One region of the Streptomyces sp. NPDC051664 genome, then DNA from elsewhere that is predicted to be linked to it. Evidence: riboswitches for the same ligand, from Rfam matches in the RefSeq annotation. Region 1 holds a riboswitch; each other region holds the start of a gene.
What was found. Region 1 has a riboswitch for thiamine pyrophosphate ahead of thiC (phosphomethylpyrimidine synthase ThiC). Riboswitches for the same ligand answer to the same signal wherever they lie in the genome.
Positions count from the first base shown of each region.

Region 2: another riboswitch for thiamine pyrophosphate. It lies ahead of ACIA8E_RS00140 (thiamine ABC transporter substrate binding subunit); the one in region 1 lies ahead of thiC (phosphomethylpyrimidine synthase ThiC).
Region 3: another riboswitch for thiamine pyrophosphate. It lies ahead of thiO (glycine oxidase ThiO); the one in region 1 lies ahead of thiC (phosphomethylpyrimidine synthase ThiC).
Region 4: another riboswitch for thiamine pyrophosphate. It lies ahead of ACIA8E_RS33340 (purine-cytosine permease family protein); the one in region 1 lies ahead of thiC (phosphomethylpyrimidine synthase ThiC).

Region 1 covers NZ_JBITCU010000006.1:174,043-181,014, forward strand. Annotated here, with positions in the region: gene ACIA8E_RS14305 (DUF5326 family protein) at 14-232, shown strand; gene ACIA8E_RS14310 (IclR family transcriptional regulator) at 480-1,250, shown strand; gene ACIA8E_RS14315 (SsgA family sporulation/cell division regulator) at 1,352-1,789, shown strand; gene ACIA8E_RS14320 (YibE/F family protein) at 1,885-3,222, opposite strand; TPP riboswitch at 3,294-3,427, shown strand; gene thiC (phosphomethylpyrimidine synthase ThiC) at 3,420-5,195, shown strand; gene ACIA8E_RS14330 (hypothetical protein) at 5,355-6,179, opposite strand; gene ACIA8E_RS14335 (metallophosphoesterase) at 6,362-6,972, opposite strand, start outside.
Region 2 covers NZ_JBITCU010000001.1:26,560-33,531, reverse strand. Annotated here, with positions in the region: gene frr (ribosome recycling factor) at 1-289, shown strand, start outside; gene ACIA8E_RS00160 (phosphatidate cytidylyltransferase) at 289-1,377, shown strand; gene ACIA8E_RS00155 (hypothetical protein) at 1,575-1,826, opposite strand; gene ACIA8E_RS00150 (DUF6233 domain-containing protein) at 1,853-2,194, opposite strand; gene rlmN (23S rRNA (adenine(2503)-C(2))-methyltransferase RlmN) at 2,414-3,520, shown strand; TPP riboswitch at 3,557-3,673, shown strand; gene ACIA8E_RS00140 (thiamine ABC transporter substrate binding subunit) at 3,747-4,868, shown strand; gene ACIA8E_RS00135 (ABC transporter permease) at 4,988-6,601, shown strand; gene ACIA8E_RS00130 (ABC transporter ATP-binding protein) at 6,624-6,972, shown strand, end outside.
Region 3 covers NZ_JBITCU010000004.1:202,977-209,948, reverse strand. Annotated here, with positions in the region: gene metF (methylenetetrahydrofolate reductase [NAD(P)H]) at 1-329, opposite strand, end outside; gene thiE (thiamine phosphate synthase) at 465-1,118, opposite strand; gene ACIA8E_RS10000 (Rv2175c family DNA-binding protein) at 1,262-1,627, opposite strand; gene ACIA8E_RS09995 (NAD(P)/FAD-dependent oxidoreductase) at 1,732-2,922, opposite strand; gene ACIA8E_RS09990 (hypothetical protein) at 3,020-3,361, opposite strand; TPP riboswitch at 3,413-3,525, shown strand; gene thiO (glycine oxidase ThiO) at 3,523-4,755, shown strand; gene thiS (sulfur carrier protein ThiS) at 4,752-4,970, shown strand; gene ACIA8E_RS09975 (thiazole synthase) at 4,973-5,767, shown strand; gene pknB (Stk1 family PASTA domain-containing Ser/Thr kinase) at 5,903-6,972, shown strand, end outside.
Region 4 covers NZ_JBITCU010000028.1:84,978-91,949, forward strand. Annotated here, with positions in the region: gene thiE (thiamine phosphate synthase) at 1-629, opposite strand, end outside; gene thiM (hydroxyethylthiazole kinase) at 626-1,435, opposite strand; gene ACIA8E_RS33340 (purine-cytosine permease family protein) at 1,510-2,916, opposite strand; TPP riboswitch at 2,908-3,002, opposite strand; gene ACIA8E_RS33345 (hypothetical protein) at 3,124-4,062, opposite strand; gene ACIA8E_RS33350 (GMC family oxidoreductase N-terminal domain-containing protein) at 4,075-5,670, opposite strand; gene ACIA8E_RS33355 (DUF5987 family protein) at 5,667-6,236, opposite strand; gene ACIA8E_RS33360 (hypothetical protein) at 6,383-6,972, opposite strand, start outside.

The DNA.
Region 1 (6,972 bases):
CGAGGTTGGGACGATGGCCGTTCGGGAGATATTCGCGGGGATGCCCTGGTGGGTGAAGTGGGTCGCGGTGCCCGTCATCGCGATCGTCGTGTTCGGCGGCCTGATCGCCAGCGTGATCGGGTTCGTGATCGGTCTGCTCTTCAAGGTCCTGGTCTTCGTGATCCTGGTCGGCGGGCTCGTGTTCGTCGTACGGAAGTTCATGTCGTCCTCGTCGTCGCGCGGCGACTGGTAGGCGGCGGCCGGTCACCAGTCGGGCAATTAGCCCAGCTGAGCTAAGTACAAGACGAAACGACGCCCCTCGCGGATGCTGCCGATACAGTGGCGGTCCGCTGCCGTTGCCTGGGAAACAACTGTCCGCCACCACCCTGACCAGTGGTTTGTGTACACACCCGGTCTCCGGACCCCAGGTCTGCGGCAGGTCCGTGGGGGCGGCCCCCACGAACGGGCTGACTGCCCGTCACCACGCCTGGGGGTGACCTTTGACCACGGCATCGAGTACCGCTGTCCCGACGTTGATCGGTTCGGTTCAGCGGGCGTTGAGGCTGTTGGAGGCTGTGGGCGCCCATCGGGACGGGGCGCCTGCGAAGCAGCTCGCACGGGAAGCGGGGCTTCCCCTTCCCACTGCCTATCACCTGTTGCGCACCCTGACCCACGAAGGCTATCTGCGCCGGGAGAACGGCGTATTCCTCTTCGGCTCCGCCGCCGAGAGGCTGGTCGACGACGGTGCGCTGCAGAATCGTCGCAGCACCATGGCCCAGTCGCTGGCCCGCTGGCGCGACATCATCGGTGCACCGGTGTACTGCGCCGTCTACCGCGAGGGTGAGATCGAACTCATCGCGGTCGCCGACACCCCCGCAGCACCGGCGGTCGAGGAGTGGGCCTCGTTCCGGGAGACCGGACATGCCCATGCGATCGGCCAGTGTCTCTTGAGCCGGCTCGACGAGAAGGCCCGTGAGGACCATCTGGATCGTCACCCTGTGCAGCCGCTGACCCGCTACTCGGTGCGGGACCGACCGGCTTTTCTTGAGCGTTTGAGGTCGTTGGAGCGAACCGAACCTGTTGTCGAACGACAGGAGTACGCCCTCGGAACGGTCTGCGCCGCCATCCCGATCGCAGTCGGCTACACGGCTGCCGCCATGGCCATTTCGGTACCTCTCGAGGAAGAAGAACGCTTGCTCCCCGCAGTCGAACGACTACGCGGTGAAGTGGCGAGCCTCTTGCGTTCGTTGGTGTTCTCTATCAGTATCTGAAAAATCACTCCTTGTGATCTGCTATCGCGTACACCACGATGGCGTCAATAGGGCCATGGGGGATCATTCCTGGCCAGATTCATCTACTGCGGGGTTGAACGATGCGCGAGTCGGTTCAAGCTGAGGTCATGATGAGTTTTCTCGTCTCCGAGGAGCTCTCATTCCGTATCCCGGTGGAGCTCCGGTACGAGGTATGCGATCCGTACGCGATCCGGATGACCTTCCATCTGCCCGGCGACGCCCCCGTCACCTGGGCTTTCGGTCGTGAGCTTCTGTTGGACGGCCTCAACAGCCCCAGCGGTGACGGTGATGTGCACATCAGTCCCACTGAGCCCGAGGGGCTGTCCGACGTACACATCCGGCTTCAGGTCGGCGCGGACCGCGCTCTCTTCAGGGCCGGCACGGCGCCACTCGTCGCGTTTCTCGACCGGACGGACAAGCTCGTCCCCCTCGGCCAGGAGTGCACGCTGAGTGACTTCGAGGGCAACCTCGAGGAGGCGCTGGGCCGGATCCTGGCCAAGGAACAGAACGCCGGTTGAAAAGGTTTGCGCCGACGGATGGCGCGCCGGTCGAACGCGGTATCTGCCGAACGGGTGATATGCACTCCGCGCCGGGACGGCCACAGCCTTGAGCGTCAATGCCTCGCCCTGCGACGCCGGCCCCTTCCGTTCCGTGCGGGTGCCGAAGCTTCGGTTCCCGCGCCGAGCCCTGTGCGGTCCGCGGAGACGACCAGCGCCGCCAGCACCGTCGTCACCGGCACCGAGGCGACCAGTCCGATCGACCCGACCAGCGTTCGTACGATCTCCTCCGCCACGAGTTCGCTGTTGGCCACCGTGCCCACACTGCTCTGCGCGATCGAGAACAGCAGCAGCAAGGGAAGCGCGGCGCCGGCGTAGGCGAGCACCAGCGTGTTGACCACTGAGGCGATGTGGTCGCGACCGATCCTGATGCCTGCCCGGTACAGCTTCCGCGCGCCCATCGTCGGGTCGGCCTGGTGCAGTTCCCAGACCGCCGATGTCTGGGTGACCGTCACATCGTCCAGCACGCCGAGCGAGCCGATGATGACACCGGCCAGCAGCAGGCCGCTCATGTCGATGTGGGGGTACAGGCCGTGGATGAGGCCGGTGCTGTCGTCGGTGTTGCCGGTCAGGCTCGCCCAGTCGATGAAGAGCGAACCGAGCAGCCCGATCAGCAGCAGTGAGATCAGCGTGCCGATGACCGCGACCGAGGTGCGGGCGGTCAGCCCATGGCACATGTAGAGCGCGATCAGCATGATCGCGCTGGCCCCGATGACCGCGACCAGCAGCGGGTTCGAACCCTGCAGGATCGCGGGGAGGATGAACAGGGTCAGCACGGCGAACGACACGGCGAGCGCGATCAGCGCCATCACCCCGCGCAGCCTGCCCACCACGACCACTGCGAGAGCGAAGATCCCGGCCAGCAGAGCCATCGGGACTTTCCGGTCCACATCCGTCACGGAGTACTGAAGGTCATGGGGCGCGTCGGGGGCGTACGCGACGATCACGCCCTGTCCCTCGTGCAACTGCCGTGGCGCGTCGGGCTGGACGATCTCGACGAAGGTCCTTCCCTTGTCGTGGCCGGTCGTCACCTCGATCGTGGCCTTCTCGCACAGCCCCGGCTCCTGGCCGGGAGTGGCGTTCCCCGACGGCGTCGTGGTGTTGCCGGTGGCAGCGGTCTGCGCGGCGTTCACGTCCTTGCAGTCGACCTTGTCGACGTTCACCACCGTGGCCTGCTGGGTCTGCCGGTCGAAGCCGACGCCGGTGCGCTCGTGCGCGGGTGCACCGCCCGGCCAGAGCACCACCAGGCCGACGACGACAGCGGTGGTGAACGGGATCAGGACGGCCGCGATGACCTTGCGCAGATGCTTCGAGACCGGCGCCGCAGGCCCGTGACTGTGCGAGTGACCGTGCTGATGGTCCTGCGGTCCGGAGTCATTTTGAGGGGACGTCACCGGGGGATCATCGCAAGAAGTGAAGGGGTCCACTGTTCAGTACGCCTCGAAGGGCGCTAGCTTGATGACACCTTTGTACACGCGGGAGCTCGGAGCACCGGGCTGAGAGGGCGCTGATATCCGTACATCCGTACGGGACAGGCTGCGCCGACCGCCGAACCTGTTACCGGGTAATGCCGGCGTAGGGAGTAGGTCTCATGACCACATCGGACGCACGCACGCCTGCCTCGAACCAGAGTGACGAGGCCGGAAAGTCCATCGGCTGGCACAAGGGATACGTCCAGGGCTCGCGCCCGGACCTCCGGGTGCCGGTCCGGCAGGTGCACCTGACCAACGGCAACGCCGTGACGCTGTACGACACGTCGGGGCCGTACACCGATCCCACCACGGACACCGACGTCCGCCGCGGCCTCGCGCCGCTGCGGGAGAACTGGATCGTCGCCCGCGGCGACACCGAGGAGTACGCGGGCCGCCCGGTCCGCCCCGAGGACGACGGGCTCAAGCACACCTCGCCGCGCGGCGGACTGCGCAACCTCGACGCGGTCTTCCCCGGTCGCCCGCGGCAGCCGCGCCGCAGCCGCGAGGGGCAGCCGGTGACCCAGCTCGCGTACGCCCGGCGGGGCGAGATCACCCCGGAGATGGAGTACGTGGCGATCCGGGAGAACGTCGAACCCGAGGTCGTACGCGAGGAGATCGCCGCGGGCCGGGCGGTCCTGCCGGCCAATGTCAACCACCCGGAGATCGAGCCGATGATCATCGGTAGGCGGTTCCTGGTGAAGGTCAACGCCAACATCGGCAACTCCGCGGTCACCTCCTCCATCGAGGAGGAGGTCGAGAAGATGACGTGGGCGACGCGGTGGGGCGCCGACACGGTCATGGATCTCTCCACCGGCCGCAACATTCACACCACCCGTGAGTGGGTTCTGCGTAACTCCCCGGTGCCGATCGGCACCGTTCCGCTCTACCAGGCCCTCGAAAAGGTCGACGGCAGGGCGGAGGAACTGACCTGGGAGATCTACAAGGACACCGTCATCGAGCAGGCCGAGCAGGGCGTCGACTACATGACGGTCCATGCCGGCGTGCGCCTCCCGTACGTCCCGCTCACCGCCCGCCGCAAGACCGGCATCGTCTCCCGCGGCGGCTCGATCATGGCGGCCTGGTGCCTGGCGCACCACAAGGAGTCGTTCCTGTATGAGAACTTCGAGGAGCTCTGCGAGATCCTCGCGACGTACGACGTGACGTACTCGCTGGGCGACGGGCTGCGTCCCGGCTCGATCGCCGACGCCAACGACGAGGCGCAGTTCGCCGAACTGCGCACGCTCGGCGAACTCAACTCGATCGCCAAGCGGTTCGGCGTCCAGACGATGATCGAGGGCCCGGGCCATGTCCCGATGCACAAGATCAAGGAGAACATCGACCTCCAGCAGGAGATCTGCGAGGAGGCGCCGTTCTACACGCTCGGCCCGCTGACCACCGATGTAGCCCCGGCGTACGACCACATCACTTCGGGCATCGGCGCCGCGATGATCGCCTGGTGGGGGACGGCGATGCTCTGCTACGTCACGCCCAAGGAGCACCTGGGCCTGCCCAACCGGGACGACGTGAAGACGGGCGTCATCACCTACAAGATCGCGGCCCATGCGGCGGACCTCGCCAAGGGGCACCCGGGTGCGCAGGACTGGGACGACGCGCTGTCGGACGCACGCTTCGAGTTCCGGTGGGAGGACCAGTTCAATCTGGCTCTCGACCCGGACACGGCGCGGGAGTTCCATGACGAGACGCTGCCGGCGGAACCGGCGAAGACGGCGCACTTCTGCTCGATGTGCGGCCCGAAGTTCTGCTCGATGAAGATCTCTCAGGACATCCGTCGTGAGCACGGCGGTTCGCAGTCGGAGATCGAGGCGGGCATGGCGGAGAAGTCCAAGGAGTTCGCGGCGGCCGGCAACCGCGTCTATCTGCCGATCGCGGACTGAGTCATCGGGTGGTGTACTGCGCCGGGGCGCTGCGAGAACCGTCGCGGCGCAGTGCACGTCTCCAGGCCGAAAGCCTGAAGGAGGAGCCGGGCCACGGGTACGAGGAGAGACCGGCTCCGATCGCCGGCACGAGGACGACGAACAAGGGATTCGACCCGGTCAGTCCAGCTCGTGTTCCGGGCCGCCGAAGTCCGGGCTGGTGAAGTCGGGGCTGGTGAACGACGGGCGGGGACCCGCCGCCGGGCCCTCTTCCGGGCCCGAGAAGTCCGGCCTGGAGTAGCCGATCTTCGGGATGCGGTTGGCCGAACGGTGCGGTGTACGTGATGCGGGGCCGGCCGTGGGATCGGCGAGCGCATCCCGCAGGAACGGCAGGATGCCCCGCTCCAGCAGCGCATGGCGCCAGGCCTCCCTGGCGCGCGCCACATCCTCCGGCAGCTCGTCCTCGGTTTCCTCGGCCGGCAGCGACGTCGAGCCGTTGCGCAGCGCCGTGGTGAGCAGTCCGATGGCGGCGGCCAGTATCGCTGCCGCCATGACCGCGGCGAAGAACCAGCCGGCGGTGACCATGGTGTCGGCGAACGACGGGGGCCTGCTGAGCATCTTCAGGATGTAGCCGACCAGCAGGAAGATCAGGGCGGCGGTGCCCGCGAGCATCGGCGCCAGGACGGTGACGACCGCCCCTATGCCGGCGCCAGGCCGGTCCGGATCGTCAGCTTCGGACCCGAGGCCCGAGCCCTGGGCCGAGTCGGCGGCCGGTCCGCGCAGCTCTTCGCGGACCTTCACGTAGTGGTCGTACTCGGTGGCTGCCGCCGCGGTGATCAGAGCCGTGGCGTTCAGCGCCATGGTGCGCAGCTGTTCCGTGTTGAGCCGTTCACCGACTCCGGCCAGATCCGGTCGTTCGTGAGCGTGGCGTAGCGCATCGCCGAGGATCCGCTCGTACTCGGGTCGGTCCTCGGCCAGCAGGTGCGGAGCGCTGTTCATGTGCATCCCCCGATGCTCCGTTGGGCCTGAGTACCCGCTTGGACCGGGCAGTTGGGCGGAAACGGAGGAGAGCCTGCTACTGATAGGCCGATGGTAGAGCGCCCACGGCACGGGGTGACAGGGGGTTTCCGTAAATAGGCCCAGTGGTCGGCGTGGTCAGGTCGTGGATGCGTCTTCCCCGAAGACCGTCAGTCATGCAAGGGCAGCCGGACGACCAGCAGCTTTCCGGCCATGGTCACGCCGCCGTCCATGGCGATGGCGAACCCGTCCGCGTACACGTGCGGGCCGTCCACCACGGGGCCGGCGCTGTCCTCGCCGTCCTCCGAGCCGACCTCGCCGAGCAGATACGGAATGGGGCTGTGACCATGGACGATGCGCTGTCCGCCGTACGCCGCCATCAGCTCCTGGACTGCCTGCGAGCCCCCCTCGTCGCGGAAGGCGAACCGCCTGGTGAGCTTGCGGAACAGGTCCCAGCACTCGTCGGCGTCGTTACGCGTGAGAATGGCATGCACGGTCTCGTTGACGTCTTCGATGGTGGAGCCGTACTCGAGGTACGCCGTCGTGTCGGAGTGCATCAGAAGGTGCCCGTCCTCCTCGACGACCGCGTCGAGACGGGACATCCACTGGAGGTGGACGTCCTGGAGCCGCTCCATGTCGGTCTTCTGGCCGCCGTTGAGCAGCCAGGCGGCCTGGAAGGTGGCGGTGCCCGCACCGGAGTTGACCGGTGTGTCGGCGAACCGCTTGGCGCCGATGAGAAGTAGTTCGTGGTTGCCCATCAGGGCCTTGCAGTAGCCGCCCG
Region 2 (6,972 bases), on a different contig from region 1:
CCCGAGCAACGACGGCAATATCATCCGGGTGAACTTCCCGGACCTCACCGAGGAGCGTCGCCGCGACTACATCAAGGTCGCGAAGACGAAGGCCGAGGACTCCAAGATCTCGATCCGGGCCGTCCGCCGCAAGGCCAAGGAGACCCTGGACAAGCTGGTCAAGGACAAGGAGTCCGGCGAGGACGAGGTGCGCCGCGCCGAGAAGGAGCTCGACGACACCACTGCGAAGTACGTCGCGCAGGTCGACGAGCTGCTCAAGCACAAGGAAGCCGAGCTGCTCGAAGTCTGATGAACGACTCTTCCTGGGGCGCTCCGCAGGCCGGCTACTGGGGTGCGCCCGAGATGCAGGCTGCTCCGGCGGGTCCTGCATACGATGTGCATGACGCCCAGCACACTCGGCCCATGCCCATCGTGCCTGACGTTCCCGACGCAGGTAGAGACGCTGACGACCGTGACGACCGTGACGAGCGGGACAGGGGAGCCGCCCGCCGGGGCGGTGGCCCCCTGTTCCGTGACGAGAAGCCGCAGGAGCCCATGTCCACCCCGCCGCCCCCGCAGAAGAAACGTGCGGGCCGTGATCTGCGAGCCGCCATAGGGGTCGGCGTGGGGCTCGGTGCCGTCATCGTCGCCTCGCTCTTCATCGTCAAGGCCGTCTTCATCGGTGTGATAGCGATCGCCGTCGTCGTCGGCCTCTGGGAGCTCACCTCCCGGCTCGAGGAGCGCAAGGGCATCAAGGCGCCGCTCGTACCGCTCGCGGTCGGCGGCGCGGCGATGATCGTGGCCGGCTATGTCCGCGGCGCCGAGGGCGCGTGGGTCGCGATGGCGCTGACCGCCCTGGCGTTGCTCGTCTGGCGGATGACCGAGCCGCCGGAGGGGTATCTCAAGGACGTCACGGCCGGAGTCTTCGCCGCGTTCTACGTACCGTTCCTGGCCACCTTCGTCGCGATGTTGCTGAGCGCGGACGACGGGCCGCAGCGGGTCCTCACCTTCCTGCTGCTGACCGTGGTCAGTGACACGGGGGCGTACGCCGTCGGCTGGCGCTTCGGCAAGCACAAGCTCGCGCCGCGGATCAGCCCCGGCAAGACCCGCGAGGGCCTGTTCGGGGCGGTCGCCTTCGCGATGGTCGCCGGTGCGCTGTGCATGCAGTTCCTGATCGACGGTGGCACCTGGTGGCAGGGTCTGCTGCTCGGCCTCGCCGTCGCCGCCAGCGCCACCCTCGGCGACCTGGGTGAGTCCATGATCAAGCGGGATCTCGGGATCAAGGACATGGGCACGCTGCTGCCGGGTCACGGTGGGATCATGGACCGGCTGGACTCGCTGCTGCCGACCGCTCCGGTGGTCTGGCTGCTGCTGGTGCTGTTCGTCGGCTCCAGCTGAACAGTCGGGTCGCCACCCATCCTGACCTGCTTTTTTGTGAGTGAGGGTCCGTTGTCCAGAGGGCGGCGGGCCCTCACTCTTCTGTCTGCGGGACTGCAAGAACCATGCCTGTTCACGGGCATGGCGGAAACCGGGGATCCAATTCCTGAAGCGGGTGTCGGCCCACCTGTCCCGATTCGAGGTTGCTGTGGGTCTGTCTACGGCTGCGGGCCGGGCGGGCCGGCAGTCTCATCGACAGAGGCCGCGCCGTACTGGTGTGGTCGGCCGCCCTGCCACTGCACCCATCGTGGGTCGTCCAGTACGTCACCGGCGTCGGGCAGGCCCGCGCGGCGCAGGAACTCGATCACGTCGTCGTCGCTGCGGGCGAGGCCCGCGACCTGGGCGCGGATCGTCACCCGACGGCCACCCGTTCCGGCTGGGCGGTGGATGACGATGGGTGCTTCGCTCATGTCCTCAGGTTCCGATGGTCCGTGGTTCACAGCACTCCCAGCTCTCTGTCCGGCCGGCAGTACGGGCAGGCCGTGATGCCGTCTTCCGTGAGCGCACGCAGGGCCTGCTCCCGGGTCATCGGCTTGGTTCTCTTGCCGCCCATGCCGCAGTCGCCCGTGTGGACGGCGTCGGCATGGGACGTGCCACCCGCGCGCTGCAGGGAGAGTCTCCAGTCGGGTGCCGGCGGCGGCAGGGTGCGTGCTGCCCGGACGGCCGCGGCCTCGCGTTCTTCCAGCTCGGCGATCGTCCGATCGGTTCGGCCGAGCTGATACGCCTGCCACTCGCGCACGATGCGCAGGCGATCCAGACGAGAGAAGTTTTCGGACACGTATTCGATTCTAGGTCTCGGTGGGACGCTGTGCGTACCACTCGCCTTTCGTGCGATCGGTCACTGTCCCTCGGGGCGGCTGGGCCGTCCGTGGGCCGCCAAAGGGCCGCCGACGTCGACTGATGACGACCGACGACGACCGGGCGTGTGCGCACCTCATCCCTCCTGAGCTGGTGAAGGCCTCTGCGACCACGGCGTGTCTGCAACACTGGAGGAACCATGCCTAAGCCCGGAGAACTCACTTTCGTCGCGCCCCGCGGAGCCAAGAAGCCGCCGCGGCACCTCGCCGACCTCACGCCCGCCGAGCGCAAGGAAGCCGTCGCCGCGATCGGCGAGAAGCCTTTCCGTGCGCAGCAGCTGTCGCAGCACTACTTCGCGCGGTACGCGCACGACCCGGCGGAATGGACCAACATCCCGGCCGGTTCGCGGGACAAGCTCGCCGAGGCGATGTTCCCCGACCTGATGTCCGTGGTCCGGCACATCAGCTGTGACGACGACACGACCCGTAAGACGCTGTGGAAGCTGCATGACGGGACGCTGGTCGAGTCCGTCCTCATGCGGTACCCGGAGCGGGTGACGATGTGCATCTCGTCGCAGGCCGGATGCGGGATGAACTGCCCGTTCTGTGCGACGGGGCAGGCCGGCCTGGACCGCAATCTGTCGACCGCCGAGATCGTCCACCAGATCGTGGACGGCATGCGGGCGCTGCGCGACGGAGAGGTGCCGGGCGGGCCCGCACGGCTCTCCAACATCGTCTTCATGGGCATGGGCGAGCCCCTGGCCAACTACAAGCGGGTGGTCGGCGCGATCCGTCGGCTGACCGACCCCGAGCCGGACGGCCTCGGCCTGTCTCAGCGCGGGATCACCGTCTCCACCGTGGGCCTGGTGCCGGCCATGCTGCGCTTCGCCGACGAGGGCTTCAAGTGCCGGCTCGCGGTCTCGCTGCATGCGCCGGACGACGAGCTGCGGGACACGCTCGTGCCGGTGAACACGCGCTGGAAGGTGCGTGAGGTGCTCGACGCGGCATGGGAGTACGCGGAGAAGTCCGGCCGCCGGATCTCCATCGAGTACGCGCTGATCCGCGACATCAACGACCAGGCCTGGCGTGGTGACCTGCTCGGCCGGCTCCTCAAGGGCAAGCGTGTGCATGTCAACTTGATTCCGTTGAACCCGACGCCCGGCTCCAAGTGGACCGCCTCGCGGCCCGAGGACGAGAAGGCGTTCGTCGAGGCGATCGCCGCCCACGGGGTGCCCGTGACCGTGCGGGACACCCGCGGTCAGGAGATCGACGGGGCGTGCGGGCAGCTGGCGGCATCCGAGCGCTGAAAGACGGCCCGTGTAATCTGGGCCGAAATCAATTTCATATTCCGACAGGGGAGCGCCACAGCGCTGAGAGTGCGGCACCGACGACAGGTTGGCCGCAGACCCTCTGAACCTCGCCCGGGTCATTCCGGGTAGGAAGTTCGGTCATCAACTCATGCTGTTGCGCCCTGCCCACCTCCCGGTGGGCAGGGCCGCGTCTCTTCCTGGTCAAACCCAGGAGGAATCAACAATGAGCACCACCGGTACCACGCGCCGCACCAAGCAGCTTGCGGCGACGGCCGTCGCGGCCGCGCTCGGCGTCACGGCACTCGCCGGCTGCAGCAGTTCCGACGGCTCGGCCTCCGGGGCCGGCGGCACGAAGGGCTCCGGGTCCAAGACCGTGACCCTGGTCAGCCATGACTCCTTCAACGCTTCCAAGGACGTACTGAAGGCGTTCACCCAGGAGACCGGCTACACCGTCAAGGTGCTCAAGAGCGGTGACGCCGGCGCCGCACTCAACCAGGAGATCCTGACCAAGGGATCCCCGCGCGGCGATGTGTTCTTCGGCGTCGACAACACGCTGCTCTCCCGCGCCCTCGACAACGGTCTGTTCACGCCGTACGAAGCGAAGGGCAGCGACCGGGTCGCGGCCGATACCCAGCTGGACGCGACCAAGCACCGGGTCACGCCGATCGACACCGGCGACATCTGCATCAACTACGACAAGAAGTACTTCGCCGACCGGAAGCTCGCGCCGCCGACGACCTTCGACGACCTGGCGAAGCCCGCGTACAGGAACCTCCTCGTCACGGAGAACGCCGCGACCTCGTCGCCCGGGCTCGGCTTCCTGCTGGGCACCGTCGCCGCCTACGGCGAGAACGGCTACCAGGATTACTGGAAGAAGCTGAAGAGCAACGGCGTCAAGGTCGTCGACGGCTGGGAGCAGGCGTACAACGAGGAGTTCTCCGGCTCCGCGGGCGGCAAGAAGGCCAAGGCCGACCGGCCGCTCGTCGTGTCGTACGCCTCCAGCCCGCCGGCCGAGGTGCTGTACGCGAAGCCGCAGCCGACCGAGGCCCCGACGGGGGTCGCGACCGGCACCTGCTTCCGCCAGATCGAGTTCGCGGGGTTGCTGAACGGCGCGAGGAACGAGGCCGGGGGCAAGGCTCTGCTGGACTTCCTGATCAGCAAGAAGTTCCAGGAGGACATGCCGCTCAACATGTTCGTGAGCCCGGTCACCAAGGACGCGAAGCTGCCGGAGATCTTCACCGAGTTCGGCGCGACGGTCGACAAGCCGACCACCGTGGCCCCCGACACCATCGCCAAGAACCGTGAGCAGTGGGTCCAGTCGTGGTCCTCGCTCGTAGTGAAGTAACGAAGACGCCCGCACCCGGCCCGGGCGCGCGCGGGGCAGGTCCGCGCGCCCGGCCGGGGCGCGCGGCGGGCGCCGCACGCCCGAGGGCGTGGCGCGGGGGCGCGGTGCGGCTCGGACTGATGGCCGTGCCCGTCGCGTTCTTCGCGGTGTTCTTCGCCTACCCCGTCGTCGCGATCGTCGGCCGCGGGCTGAAGGCCGACGGCGTCTGGCAGTTCGGCCGGATCGGCGAGGTGCTCAGCCGGCCGGACATCCTCGGCGTCCTCTGGTTCACCACCTGGCAGGCGCTCGCCTCGACCGCGCTGACCCTGCTGATCGCGCTGCCCGGCGCCTATGTCTTCGCCCGCTTCGACTTTCCCGGCAAACAACTGCTGCGGGCGGTCGTCACGGTGCCGTTCGTCCTGCCGACCGTCGTCGTCGGGACGGCCTTCCTGGCGCTGCTCGGGCGCGGCGGCTTCCTCGACGAACTGGCGGGCGTACGGCTCGACACCACCGTGTGGGCGATCCTGCTCGCCCATGTCTTCTTCAACTACGCGGTGGTCGTACGGACCGTCGGCGGCCTGTGGTCGCAGCTCGACCCACGGCAGGAGGAGGCCGCCCGGGTGCTGGGCGCCGGGCGGTTGGCAGCGTGGCGGCGGGTGACGCTGCCGGCCCTCGCGCCCGCCGTGGCCGCCGCGGCGCTGATGGTCTTCCTCTTCACGTTCACCTCCTTCGGGGTCGTGCAGATCCTCGGCGGTCCGGCGTACTCCACGCTGGAGGTGGAGATCTACCGGCAGACCGCCCAGCTGCTCGACCTCCCCACGGCCGCCGTGCTGACGATGGTGCAGTTCGCCGCCGTCGGCGCGGTCCTGGCTGTACACGCCTGGACCGTGCGGCGCAGGGAGACGGCGCTGAAGCTGGTTGACCCGGCGCAGACCGCCCGCAGGCCGCGCGGCGCCGGGCAGCGGGCGCTGCTCGGCGGGGTCCTGCTGACCGTGCTGGTGCTGATCCTGCTGCCGCTCGGCGTGCTGGTGGAGCGCTCGCTGGACGTGCCCGGCGGCCATGGCTTCGACTACTACCGCGCTCTGCGGTCCGTGGACGCGAGCGGCGGCACTTTCCTGGTCGCGCCGCTCGAAGCGATCTGGAACTCACTGCAGTACGCCCTGGTCGCGACCGCGATCGCGCTGGTCGTCGGCGGGCTCGCGGCGGCGGCGCTGACGAGGCGGGCCGGGCGGCTCGTCCGCGGCTTCGACGCGCTGCTGATGCTGCCGCTCGGGGTGTCCGCGGTCACCGTCGGCTTCGGTTTCCTGATCACGCTGGACAAGCCCCCGCTGGACCTGCGGACCACCTGGATCCTGGTGCCGCTGGCCCAGGCGCTGGTCGGTGTGCCGTTCGTCGTACGCACGATGCTGCCGGTCCTGCGGGCGGTGGACGGGCGTCTGCGCGAGGCGGCGGCGGTGCTCGGCGCGTCACCGCTGCGGGCCTGGCGCGAGGTCGACCTGCCGCTGGTGCGGCGGGCGCTGCTGGTCGCGGCGGGCTTCGCGTTCGCCGTGTCGCTCGGCGAGTTCGGGGCGACGGTGTTCATCGCGCGGCCCGACAACCCGACGCTGCCCGTCGCCGTGGCCCGGCTGCTCGGGCGGTCCGGGGAGCTCAACTACGGCCAGGCGATGGCCCTCAGCACCGTTTTGATGCTGGTGTGCGCGGTGTCGCTGCTGCTGCTCGAACGTATCCGCCCGGACCGGTCCGGGGAGTTCTGAAGATGCTCGGGGTGTTCTGGACATGCTGACACTGGAAGCCGCAACCGTCCTCTTCGGGAAGCGGGCGGCGCTCGACGTGGTGGATCTGGAGGTCGCGGACCACGAGATCGTCTGTGTGCTGGGGCCGAGCGGCAGCGGCAAGTCGACACTGCTGCGGGTGGTCGCCGGACTGCACCCGCCGGACGGCGGCCGGGTGCTCCTCGACGGCGTCGACCAGACCGGCGTACCGGTGCACCGGCGCGGTCTGGGGCTGATGTTCCAGGATCATCAGCTCTTCCCGCATCGGGACGTCGGCGCCAACGTCGCCTTCGGGCTGCGGATGCACGGAGTGACCCGTGGTGACCAGGACCGCAGGGTCGCCGAACTCCTCG
Region 3 (6,972 bases), on a different contig from region 1:
TCGGCGTACTGCCCGATCATGTTGCGCAGTTCGGCGACGGAGTGGTTGACGGCCGTGAGGTGCGCGACCGGGGTGAGCGTGGAGTCGGCGGCGATCTGCTGGGTGGCTCTGACCGTCCCGGCCCGGGTGGAACCACCGGCCCCGTACGTCACGGAGACGAAGCTCGGGCCCACCGCCTCGACCCGGCGCAACGCATTCCAGAGATTACGCTCGCCCTTCTCGGTCTTGGGCGCCCAGAACTCGAACGAATACGAAGTCTTGCCGGTCGCCAGCAGCTCACGCACGGTGCGTGCGTGATCCGTCCTGGTAGAGGGAGTGCCAAGGGCCATACTGCAGATTAACCAGGGCGCGACGGTCCCCCAACCGGACCAGCGGCAATTGCCCGAATTGACTGGTGGTTTGTCCACCCTTCGGACAGTCCTCCGACCTGCTCCGGATGACCTGTGATTTCCGTGACGCGCCTGTCAGCCGTCGGCGCGCGCCCTGATCCGCTTCGTCAGCTCCGCGGTGGCCGCCACCGGGTCGTCGGCCTCGGTGATCGCCCGTACGACGACGACCCTGCGCGCTCCCGCGTCCAGCACCTCGTCGAGGTTGCCCGCGTCGATCCCGCCGATGGCGAACCAGGGGCGCGGCTGGGCGAGAGAGGCGGCGTACCGCACGAGGTCGAGGCCGGGGGCGTGCCGGCCGGGCTTGGTGGGGGTGGGCCAGCAGGGTCCGGTGCAGAAGTAGTCCACGCCGGGCTCGGCGACGGCGGCGTCGACCTCGGGCTCCGCGTGCGTGGAGCGGCCGATCACCACGTCCTCGCCGATGATGGCGCGGGCGGCGGGGACCGGCAGGTCTCCCTGGCCGAGGTGGAGCACGTCGGACCCGATGGCGTGGGCGACATCGGCCCGGTCGTTCACGGCGAGGAGCTTGCCGTGGCGTCGGCAGGCGTCGGCGAGGACCGCGAGGTGTTCGAGCTCCTCGGCCGCCTCCATGCCCTTGTCGCGCAGCTGGACGATGTCCACCCCGGAGGAAAGCACAGCATCGAGGAAGGCGGGCAGGTCGCCCTGGCGCCTGCGGGCATCCGTGCACAGATAGAGCCGGGCGTCGGACAGCAGCTCGCGAGGCGTGGGCATGGCGAGGTTCCCCCTTGATACAGCTGTACGGAATTCAGCGGTACGACACGGTCGGGCTGGTACAGCGGTGCGGCGTGCTGCGAGGGTACGGGCCGGGCCGTTCGGAACGGACCGTGCCCGTACCCCGCGTGCGGTTGTCCCGGTCAGACGGCGAGCGCCTGGGCGCGGCGCTTCACCTCCGTGCCGCGATTCTCGCTCAGCGCCTGCGCGGGGGTACCCGGCAGGGTCGGGTCGGGAGTGAAGAGCCACTCCAGCATCTCTTCGTCGGTGTAGCCGTCGTCCCTCAGGAGCGTCAGGGTGCCGGAGAGGCCCTTGACCACCTTGTTGCCGTCGATGAAGGCAACAGGCACCTGGAGCGTCCGGTTCTCACCACGTCGTACGGCGATGAGCTGGCCCTCCTTGACCAGCTGCCGCACGCGCGTCACCTCGACATCGAGCATTTCCGCGATGTCGGGAAGGTGGAGCCAGGCGGGGACGAGAGCATCAATCTTTGCGTCAATCTCGGTCACGGGGTCAAGCGTGCCATCCCGGACCGACAGTCGGCACGCGGACCCGACCGGACGGGGGTCGACCCAGTGCCCGCAAGGGCTCCGGAACCCCTCCGGGCGTGCCGCTACGGGGCATCGGCCCTGGCCGACTTCAGCGGTACGGCGGGGTCGGCTGCCCGCACCGGATCCAGCCGTGCCCCCGCCTCGATGAGTTTGCGCCCCTGGGCCAGATCGCGCGGCCGCCCGACGGCGAGGACGGCGACCAGTGCGCCGCCCCGCAGCCAGCACACGGACCAGGCGGGATCGGCCGGGTCACCACGCCAGATCAGGGTGTCCGCGCCCCCGTGATGGCCCGCGTACTGCACGAACCGGTCGAACTGCTCGGACCAGAAGTACGGCACGGGGTCGTATGCCAGGAGCTGCGACGCCCCGTCCGCACCGGCACCGATGATGTTGGCGGCGGCGGTCCGGGGCCCTTGGACGGCGTTGTCCCAGTGGTGGACGAGGAGCCGTGTGCCGTACCTCGCGGAGGGGAAGGAGGCGCAGTCCCCGACCGCATACACATCGGGCAGCGAGGTGCGCAGCGCGGCGTCGGCGGTCACCGATCCGTCCGGACCGAGGGCGATGCCGGAGCCGGCCAGCCAGCCGGTGGCGGGCCGGGCGCCGATCCCGACGACCACCGCTCCGGCGGCAACCGTGCGGCCGTCCGCGAGGACCACACTGCCGGGCTCGATCCGGGCCACCGGGGCGCCGGTGAGGAGTTCGGCGCCGCTCTGCGCGTACCAGCGGGCCATCGGGGCAGCGACCTCGGCGGGCAGGACGCCCGCGAGCGGCCGTTCGGCGGCCTCGACGACGGTGACCTCGCAGCCCGCGGCGCGGGCTGCGGTGGCGAATTCGGCGCCGATCCAGCCCGCGCCGACGACCACGACGGTGTGCTGCTGGTCGAGGACCGGCCGTAGCCGTGCGGCGTCGTCGAGGGTGCGCAGCAGATGGACGCCGGGCACCCCCTCGGAGCCGGGCAGCACCACCGGTTCGGCGCCGGAGGCGATGACCAGGACGTCGTACGGTACGGGGCCCGTCAGGGTGTCCAGTTCGTGCGCGTCGGCCCGTACGCCGGTCACGTCACGGCCCAGTTGCAGCTCGATGCCCAACTCTTCGAAGTCGATGTCGAAGGCGGAGCCTTCGGCCGTGCCGAGCAGCACCGCCTTGGACAGCGGGGGCCGGTCGTACGGCTGGTGGGGTTCGGCACCGATCAGGGCGACCGGGCCGGTGAAGCCCTGTTCCCGCAGGGCCACCGCGGTCTGCACGCCGGCCATGCCCGCACCGACGATGACGACGCGGCGCTCTGTCCGCCGGCCAGGCTGCTCTGTCTGCTGTTCGCTCACCTGTCCACCTTAAGCATCTGACGAACCATCAGGTTGCGAGTTCCTCGACCACGCTCGTCCCGCTGCCCTCCTGCGACTCCCCTTCCCAGCGCTCCTCCAGCCGCACCCGGCCGTCCGCAAGGCCGACGACGGTGGAGACGCAGTGTCCGCAGGAGGTCGATCCGTCCTGCTTCAACTGGACGTAGCGGAAGTCGAGTCGATCGCCGGTGCGAGTGCCGACGAGATGGCCCCGGACCACGTCCCCGCCCGCGTAGTCGGCCCAGATCGCGCCCTTCTCCTCGTGGTACGTGAAGCGGGTCCGGGTGCCGACCTGACCCGGCGCCTGGTCGGCGACCGGCGAGAGGACAAGTCCGTCGAGTGAACGGGCCACGGTGGCCGCTCCCTTACTGGGGCCGGGTGACGGGGTTTAGGGTGGCCGACGTAAGACACTCGCGGGAGCCCGGACGCACCGGGCTGAGAGGGAGGCTGGGCGGCCTCCGACCGTACGAACCTGATCCGGGTCATGCCGGCGAAGGGAGGGGCTGGACGCCCATGCGATCCTCCGGGAGCACATCAGCAGACGGATCCGGCGTACCCGGATCCGACGTCCTCGTCATCGGGGGCGGAATCATCGGTCTGGTGACCGCCTGGCGGGCGGCGCAGCGCGGCCTGCGCACCGCGGTCGTCGACCCCGACCCGGGCGGCGGTGCTGCCCGGGTCGCGGCCGGAATGCTCGCCGCCGTCACCGAACTCCACTACGGCGAGCAGATGCTGCTCGGTCTCAATCTCGCCTCCGCCGCGCGCTACCCGGCCTTCGCGGCCGAACTGGAGGCGGCGAGCGGCCAGGACATCGGCTTCCGGGCCTGCGGCACCCTCGCGGTCGCCCTGGACTCCGACGACCGCGCCCATCTGCGGGAACTGCACGCGCTCCAGCACCGTTCGGGGCTGCAGTCGGAGTGGCTCACCGGCCGCGAGTGCCGCCGCCTGGAACCGATGCTGGCGCCGGGTGTGCGCGGCGGTCTGCGGGTCGACGGCGACCACCAGGTCGACCCCCGCCGGCTGGCCGCCGCCCTGCTGACGGCCTGCGAACGGGCCGGGGTGGTCTTCCACCGCGACCGGGCGGAACGCCTCGTGGTGGTGCGGGACCGGGCAGCCGGAGCCGTACTGGCAGCCGGCACGGAGCTCGCAGCCGACCGGATCGTGCTCGCCGCGGGCAGCCTCAGCGGACGGCTCGCGGGGCTGCCGGACGAGGTCGTGCCGCCCGTCCGGCCGGTGAAGGGGCAGGTGCTGCGGCTGACCGTGCCCGCCGTGTACGCGCCGTTCCTCACCCGGACCGTACGAGCCGTGGTCCGCGGCAGCCATGTCTATCTCGTCCCGCGCGAGAACGGCGAGTTGGTCGTCGGCGCCACCAGCGAGGAGATGGGCTGGGACACCACGGTCACGGCGGGCGGGGTGTACGAGCTGCTGCGCGACGCCCACGAGCTGGTGCCCGGCATCACCGAACTGCCGCTCACCGAGACCCGGGCCGGCCTGCGCCCCGCCTCCCCCGACAACGCCCCGCTGCTCGGCCCCACCGCCCTGCCGGGCCTGTATCTCGCCACCGGCCACCACCGCAACGGGGTGCTGCTCACCCCCGTCACCGGCGACGCCATGGCCGAGCTCCTGACCACCGGCGAGCTGCCCGCCGTGGCCCGCCCGTTCACCCCCGGGCGGTTCGGGCCCGCCGTACCGCCGCCCGCCGCGCCCCCCGCCACCGCCTCCGCACGTCAGGAGCAGCCCGCATGACCGACTCCGTCGCGCTCTCCGTGTCCGTGAACGGCGACCCCCGCTCGATCGCCGCCGGCACCACCCTGGAAGCCCTCGTCGCCACCCTCACCGCTGCGCCCTCCGGCGTCGCGGCCGCCGTCAACGAGACCGTCGTCCCCCGCAGCCGGTGGTCCACCGCCGCGCTCGCCGACGGCGACCGGATCGAAGTTCTCACCGCGGTCCAGGGAGGCTGACCATGTCCGACGATCTCTTCACCCTCGGCGACACGACGTTCGGCTCCCGGCTGATCATGGGAACGGGCGGGGCGCCCAGCCTCGACGTGCTGGAACGCTCGCTGACCGCGTCGGGCACCGAGCTGACCACCGTCGCGATGCGCCGCCTCGATCCGACCGTGCAGGGTTCGGTGCTCTCCGTGCTGGAACGGCTCTCGATCCGCGTCCTGCCGAACACGGCGGGCTGCTTCACCGCGGGCGAGGCCGTGCTGACCGCGCGGCTGGCCCGCGAGGCGCTGGGCACCGACTGGATCAAGCTGGAGGTGGTGGCCGACGAGCGGACCCTGCTGCCCGACCCGATCGAGCTGCTGGACGCCGCGGAGACGCTGGTGGACGACGGCTTCACCGTCCTCCCGTACACGAATGACGACCCGGTGCTGGCCCGGAAGCTGGAGGACGTGGGATGTGCGGCGATCATGCCGCTCGGCTCCCCGATCGGCTCCGGTCTCGGCATCCGCAACCCGCACAACTTCCAGCTGATCGTCGAGCACGCCCGGGTACCGGTGATTCTCGACGCCGGCGCCGGGACCGCATCGGACGCGGCGCTCGCGATGGAGCTGGGGTGCGCGGCAGTGATGCTGGCGTCGGCGGTGACCCGGGCGCAGGAACCCGAGCTGATGGCGGCGGCGATGCGGCACGCGGTGGACGGCGGACGGCTGGCCTACCGCGCGGGCCGGATCCCCCGGCGCCACTTCGCCGAGGCGTCGTCACCGATGGAGGGGCGGGCTGCGCTGGACCCGGAGCGGCCCGCGTTCTGAGCACTCGTACGCACGCGGAGCGCACGGTGCCGCAGGCGTGTGACGCACATGTCCCTGTCACGGCTCGGCTGCAGTACGGACCCGGGATCGCCCGGCCCGTCAGCCATGTCCTCGGCGGCTCGTAGACTCGCTCGTGTGGATACGACCCTCCAGGACCCTTCCCCGGCCTTCGGCCAGGGAGACCCCATCGTCGGGCAGCTGCTCGACGGCCGCTACCGCGTCGATGCCCGCATCGCCGTGGGCGGGATGGCCACGGTCTACCGGGCCATGGACACCCGGCTCGACCGGGTTCTCGCCCTCAAGGTGATGCACCCGGCCCTCGCGACCGACGCCTCGTTCGTCGAGCGTTTCATCCGCGAGGCCAAGTCCGTGGCCCGGCTCGCGCACCCCAATGTGGTCGCTGTCTTCGACCAGGGCGCCCAGGGGGCGTACGTCTACCTGGCGATGGAGTACGTGGCGGGCTGCACGCTGCGCGACGTCCTGCGTGAGCGCGGCGCCCTGCAGCCGAGAGCCGCGCTGGACATCCTGGAGCCGGTCCTCGCCGCGCTCGGTGCCGCACACCGGGCAGGCTTCGTGCACCGCGACATGAAGCCGGAGAACGTCCTCATAGGGGACGACGGCCGGGTGAAGGTCGCGGACTTCGGTCTCGTACGGGCCGTGGGTTCCGACACCAACACCACCGGAACAATCCTCGGCACCGTCTCCTATCTCGCCCCCGAGCAGATCGAGCACGGTACGGCGGACACCCGCACCGATGTGTACGCCTGCGGCGTCGTGCTGTACGAGATGCTGACGGGCGCCAAGCCGCACACCGGCGACTCCCCCGCCCAGGTCATCTACCAGCACCTCAGCGAGGACGTGCCGACGCCCTCGACCGTTGTCCCGGGGCTCGCGGCCGAGCTGGACGAACTCGTCGCGAGCGCCACCGCCCGCAACCCCGAGGCCCGTCCGTTCGACGCCGTGGCCCTGCTCGCCGAGTCCCGAACCGCGCGGGCCGCGCTCAGGGACAGCCAACTGGACGCCGTACCACCGCAGGCCCTCGCCGAGGCACACACCGACGCCGAGGACCGGACGAGCGTGATCCCCCGGGTGCTCCCGGTCGGCCAGGGCATCGCCCATCACACCAGCCGGCTGGAGATGCCCCCGCCGCTGCCGCCCGAGCCGGCGAGGGGCGGGCCACGGCACGGAGGGCCGCGGCGCGGGAT
Region 4 (6,972 bases), on a different contig from region 1:
CGGGCCGACGCAAGGGGGTCCTCGGCGGCGCAGATGCCGGAGACGGCGGCGGCTCCCACCGCCCCGGCGTCTCGCAGGCGTGGCAGGTCGGCCGGGGTGATGCCGCCGATGGCAACGGCGGGCAGGTCGCTGAGCCGGGCGAGGCGGGCGAAGCCGGCATGGCCGAGCGGGGCCGGGGCGTCCGCCTTGGTCCGGGTCGCATGCAGCGCGCCGATGCCGACGTGGTGGACGCGCGCCGGATCCTCGGCGGCGGCCCGCAGTTGATCGGGGGTGGCTGCACTCAGGCCCAGAACCGCGTCCTCTCCGATGAGTTCGCGTACGGCGGCCGGCGGCAGATCCGACTGGCCGACGTGAACACCCGTCACGCGTGCGCCGGCGGCGCGGGCCGCCAGGAACACGTCCACCCGGTCGTTGACGATCAGCGTCACTCGGTCGGGGAGGACGGCGGCCACCTCCAGAACCGTGTGCAGGAACTCCCTCCCGGTGGCGTGCTTCTCCCGGATCTGCACGGCGGTGACGCCCCCGGCCACTGCCAGGACGACGGTCTCGGCCACGCTCCGGCCGCGCGCCGCGCACTGGGCCGTGTCCGTCACCAGGTAGACCGACAGATCCACCGGTGCCGCGGTCACGAGAGAGCCACCCGCTCGGCGAGGTCCGCTTCCTCCAGCGCGGCGAGTGCGTCCAGGAAGGCGACGGCGAAGCTGCCGGGCCCGGAGGCCTCCTTCGCGGCCAGCTCGGCGGCCACCGTGTACGCGGTGACGGCGGCCACCACCGCGGCGAACCGGTCCTTGTCGACCGCCGCGAAGGCCGCCATCACCGCCCCCAGCGCGCAGCCGCCCCCTGTCACCCGGGTCAACAGGGCATCACCGTTGGCGATCCGAGCGCTGCGCACCCCGTCGGTGACGAAGTCGACAGGCCCGGAGACGGCGACCACGCAGCCGGCTGTACGCGCCAGCTCGCGTGCTGACTCCTCGGCGGCCCCGACGCCGTCGGAGGAGTCCACGCCGCGGCCGCCGTCGCCCGCGCCCGCGAGTGCGATGATCTCGGACGCGTTGCCCCGGATCACAGTCGGTCGCAGCCGCAGGAGCTCTCGTGCCAGCGCGGTGCGCACCGGCAGCGCGCCGACCGCCACCGGGTCGAGGACCCACGGCGTGCCGGCCGAACCCGCCGCCCGTGCGGCCTCGACCATGGCGGAGCGCTGCTCCGCGTGCGGGGTGCCGAGATTGATCAGGACACCGGAGGCGACCCGGGCGAAGGGGCCGGCCTCCTCCGGAATGTCGACCATGGCCGGCGAGGCGCCCAGCGCCAGCAGGACGTTGGCGGTGAAGCCCGTGACCACCGAGTTCGTCAGGCACTGAACCAGAGGGGAGTCCGTCCGCACGCGTGCGAGGGCCTGCGGGACGAAGGCGGTGTGATCGGCGGATGCAACGGGCATGGGATTTCGCTCCGTGGGGGAGGGGATGTCGTTCGGGCGCCGACGGACGTCGGGGTCCGTCGGCCGGCGGCAGGTCAGTCCTGCGGGCGATGGCGTAGCCGTAGCGGCGCGTAGACGGCGAGCGCCACGAGGAACGCCACGTAGTACGAGAGGTCGGCGCCGTGCAGGGCGGCCGCCACCGGGCCCACGTACAGACTGGTGTCCATGAACGGCACGGCCGCGGCGAAGGCGACGGCGAATGCCAGCAGCGGGGGCCATCCGGAGTGCGGCCGGGCGGTCTCGGCGGCGAGGTCGATCGCCGCACCGCCCCGTGCCCGGGACCGTGCGATCCAGTCGACGATGACGATCGCCACGAATCCGGGGATCCAGTAGCCGACGAACAGCAGCACGTTCTGGAAGCGGGCAGTGGTGTCGGCAGCGTGCATCCACAGCACCAGAGGGAAGCCGAGGACGGCGGCGAGAGCGGCTGCCGCCGGGCGCGGAAGGCGCACGCCGACGGTCTGCAGAGCCAAGGAACCGCTGTAGTCGTTCATGGCGTTGCTGCAGAGCGCAGCCAGCGCCACGGCGAGCAGCCCGAACGCGCCCAACACCCCACCGCCCAGTAGCTTGTCCACCCCTGCGGCGGTCTGGTCGGTCAGCACGGACGCGCCCAGCAACCCGAGGGCCTGGACGGCCACGAAGGACACCACGAGGCCGAGCAGCGTGAACCAGAACATGCGCGGGCGCGAGGTCGTGGGCGGCAGATAGCGGCTGAAGTCGCTGGCGTACGGAGCCCAGGACAGGGCCAGACTCAGCGCGATGGTGCTGGTCAGGACGAACGCGCCGGCCTGGTCGGCGCCGTGCGCGGTGCCGGCGCCGACCGGATGGACACCGTCGAGCAGCCGCCAGGCGATCAGCGCGAACGCGGCGGCGAGCACGAAGGTCATGACGATCTGGAGCCGGTGGATGGCCTCGTAGCCCAGGACGCCGAGGGCGCCTTGGGCCAGCATCATGGCCAGGACGCCGAGCCAGAACGGCCAGCCGCACAGCCGCGCGAGCGCGTCCCCGCCGAACAGCCCGATCAGCGCGTCCCAGGCGACCGAGGACAGCCACTGCAGGATGCCGGGCACCGTCACGGCCCGGCCGAAGGCGAGCCGGGCCAGCGGCAGCTGCCCGGCACCGGTCTGGCTCCCCCAGGTGCCCAGGTAGGCGGTGGGCACCGCGCCGAGCACCGTGCCCAGCACGACGGCGGCGAGCGCGGTGGCGAAGTCCAGGCCGAGGGCGATGCCGACGGTGCCGGTGAACACGCCGGTCATGGTCAGATTGGGAGCGAACCACACGGTGAACAGGCGCCCGGGACCGCCGTAACGGTTGCTCTCGGGGACCGGCTCGATGCCGTGCGTCTCGACGCGGAGGTCGCCGGGGGCCGCCGGCATCCGTCCGTCGAAGACGGTCTGCCGGCCGTCGGCGGGCAGCCCGCCGGAAACATGCGTCAACGGCATGAAAGACATCCCTCCGCCAGTGCGAACTGGTTCAGGTTCGACGGGTGTGATCTCAGCCCTCGGATAGGGCACCCCGTGTCCGGTACGACGGTCAGACTAACCCGGTCCCTTTGAACACCTGCACCGAGGTCTGTGTGGCAGACGACTCGGTGGGTTCGTCCGTGGCGTGGATGCGCGGTCCGCGCCACGGGGGGCGGCGCGCCGTGCTCACGGTCGCGTCCCCACCTCCGCGTGACCCGTGCGATCCAGATGCCAGCGGTGTTCCACCTCGAAGCGGTGCAGCCCGGTGCGGCGTTCGACGATCACGTCGACGGTGGCACGTTCCGTGTTGGTGCACGTGGCGGTCGCTCCGTCAGGGTCGGTGTAGGAGAGCGACACACAGTCGGCCGGGTCCTGGGTCACATCGATCCGTAGCCTGCGCCGCGCGGTGCCGCCTGCGACCGACCAGTCGGGCAGACCGATCCGTGCACGCAGCAGTGGGGCGGTCAGCAACGGGTCGCGCGGCCAGTCGGTGCCACCGATCCGCAGCTGAAGCATGGGCAGCGGTGGCAGCCACCGCATCGTGGGACGGCGGGCGACGGCGGCCACCACTTCCAGTACGTCCCCGCCGCCGAGGCCCGCATGGAGCCACGCCCATCGCTGGGCATTGCCGTGACCGGCGATCCGGGCGACGCCTCCCATGGCGCCGGAGAGGGTGAACCGCCGCTCCCCGACGACGAGTTCCCCGTCGAAAACGGCGTCGGGGGCAGGCACGATCTGGGCGGCGGGCAGCAGCTCACGCTGCCAGGACCAGCGCGGAAAGGTGTAGAGGGGCTCTCCGCCGCCGGTGACCGTCAGGCGCCAGGTGATCGCGCCCGCGGTGCCTTCCAGCAGCCGGGGCGTTGCCCGCACGCCCGGCACCGCGAAGTACGCCTCGCCCTGGGGCGGCGGGGATTCCGGGGCCCCGAACCGCTCGGTGACCGGCGGTCCGTCCGGCGGAAAGACGGATATCCAGCCATGTGCCCGGGCCGGGCCGCCGTGCTTGGGCGTCACCACTTCGTGGTGGATCCACAGGCCGGTACCGGTACGAGGATCGGTCAACGTCGCGTACCAGACTTCGAGCCGCCCTGGACGGCCGGTCATCCGCGGCGGGTAGAGCGAGTTCACGAGGGATTCCTTTCACCGGGGCGCGGGGGCCCCGTACCGTGCGCGAACGCCTGCCTCGGCGGTGCTCTCCACGATGCCGGGACAGGCCCGTTCGGCCAGCGCCGCGATCGTCAGTGAGGGGTTGACGCAGAGCGAGGTCGGTACTGCCGAGCCGTCCGTGACGAACAGGCCGGGATGGCCTCGTAGTTCGCCGCGTTCGTCGAGCGCCGAGGTGGCGGGGTCGTCACCCATCCGGCAGGAGGCGAGGGGGTGCGCGCTCACGGACCCGGCGGCGTTCTCGCTCCAGGGCCGCACCCGCGCAAGACCGTCGCGCTCCAGCACCGCGCGGGCCTCGGCATCCGCGGCGGCCCAGCCGCGCAGGGTGTTCGCCGTCGGCCGGTACGACAGCGTGGACAGGCAGAGCGACGTGGCCACGCGCGTCGAGCTTCCGGTGGGCGGCGGCGGGCCGAAGACGCCCTCGTTGTCGTCCTCCGTCATGGCGAGCACGGAGAGCCACGACGGCCAGCGTGCCCGCATCTCCTTCTTGTGGACGCCGAACCAGCTCGTCGCCGGGGCGTCAGTGGCCTGCGCCAGCAGGTCGGTGATGCCGGGGAAGTAGATCTGCTGAAGGGAGAAGCGGGTGAACTCCGCCGCTGCCGGGTCGAGCCGGTCGTACGACATGGAGCCGATGGGCTTCCCGATGGGGAAGCCCTGGTACGGGACGCCCGGTGCGCGCTCGAGACCGAGCAGGTCGCGCACCTTGCCTTCGTCGACGTCGGCGATGGACACGCGGTCGCCGTTGCCCGAGAAGTAGCGCCCGACGGCTTGCGGGACGCCGCCGAGCAGGGGAGCCGAGCGCTGCAGCAGCACGGGGGTGGCCAGAGCGCCCGCGGCCAGCACCACGGTCTTGGCCTCGATCGCCCCCACGCCGACCGGCAACCGGTAGTCGCCGGCGTCGAGCTGCGTGTACGAGACGCGGTAGCGGTAACCGGGTGTGCTGGCGGGAGCGATCGTCTGCGCCTCGTGGAGCGGGCGGATCTCGGCGCCGTGCGCGGTCGCGGCGGGGAGGTAGTTCAGCAGCATGGAGCGCTTGGCGTCGAAGTGGCAGCCGTTCAGCATCCAGTTGCAGTTGGTGCAGCGGGCCAGGTCGACGGCGACGGGCACAGGGTTGCAGGTGCGGCCCGCACGCGCGCACGCTGCAGCGAACAGCCCTCCGGGATAGGGGACTTGGTCCCAGCTCTGCTCGGCGACGGGCAGAGCCTCCTCGACCCGGTCGTACCAGGGGTCGAGGGCGGCGCGGGTCAGGGTCGAAGGCCACAGGCGGTGGCCCAGACTGCCGCGGCGGTCGAAGACGAAGCCCGGAGCCCGCAGCGAAGCGGCGAAGTAGACCACGCTGGACCCGCCGACGCAGTTCCCGGCGACGACGGTGATGCCGTCGCCCTGCACGAGGTCGACGATCCGGGTATAGCTGCCCAGGCGCAGGTCATGGGTGAAGTCGGGGGCGGTGAAATGCGGTCCGCGTTCCAGGATCACCACCTCGGCGCCGCCCGCGGCCAGATGGTAGGCGGGGATGGCGCCCCCGAAGCCGCTGCCGATGACCAGCACGTCGGTGCGTTCGATGGCGCTCATGCGGGGTGCCCTCCGGGGGTGGTGAGAGGGTGCTCGGAGGCGAGCCTTCTGCCGTACGAGTAGTCGGGGAAGCGCCACAGTCCGTCGGCGCCGGGCGCCGGGAAGCCGATCCAGGCCAGGCCCGGGTGGCGTTGCCGGATGGCTACGGCGGTGTGCAGATGGGCTGCCGTGTCGAAGGCCGCGGCGGCGAAGAGTGCGAGCAGCGCGTACAGCTGCCGGTCTGGGGCGCCGGGCGTGAGCAGCTCTCCGGCGAGCGCGGTGCGGTCGGCGAACCGCAGCGCCACGAAGGGAGGTTGAGTGGGCAGCAGGACCCGGCCGTGGGTGGCCGCATAGGCGAGGACACGGGTGTTGACGAGCAGTGCCAGCTCGGGCAGCAGTACGCCGATGCCGAGATCGGGAAGGTTGAGCAGCTCGACGGCCCCCGCCTGTACGGCGCCGGGACCGGGGGCCGCCCCGGCGATCGCCACGTCACCGCCGTACCGCTTCTCGCCCGGGACCATGGTGTCCGCAAACGCCTCCAGCGTGGCGGTCGTCGGGTCGGGCAGCAGGAGGGAAGCGGGCAGCAGCCCGGCCCGATCCACCGGGACCGGCTCGGGGACAAGGGGCGCCGAAGGCGCGGCCCCGGCGGTCAGCTCCCCTGCCCGTAGGGCGGCCACGGCGGCGGTCAGTCCGACGATCAGCCGGCGCCGAGTGGGATGTGCGGGAGGTTCGCTCAACACAGCCCGCTCACCGGCAGCCGCACCATCACACCCGTGGCGTCGCGCACAAGCGCGTCGGCGAGCCGGGCGTCGTAGGGCCGGATCACCTTCGCGGCGTCCTCGGCCTGCGCGGGCTGCCCGGCGACGGTGATGTTGCGTACTCTCGCGGCGGCGCTGCCCTCCGCCTTGTCGAACCAGTAACTGCCGTCCCAGCCGACCAGTTCGGTTCCGCCGGCCGTGGCCTGCACGCTCCAATGGTCCAACTGCCAGTAACGGCAGGCCGGTACAGCGAGCGCGAAGCGCGCCGGCTCGGCCAGCAGAAAGCGCGCCGCGCCGCCGTTGGTCACGGTGATGTCCCGCTTGGCGTACTCCACGCACAGTGGGTCGGCGCCGAACAGGGAGAGCGGCGGCGTCTCGCCCTCGCCGTAGCGGTGGAAGGTACACGCGGAGGCGTACGAGGGGTCGGTGTAACCGCCGACGCCTGGTTCTGCGGCCGAGGCTGAAGCGGCGGGGAGCAGCGCGGCGGCTGCCGCCACCACCGCGCCGAGGGCGGTGAGGCGGACACCTGCGAACAGGGCGCCGGGGGCTTTCGTCGTGCGACGGA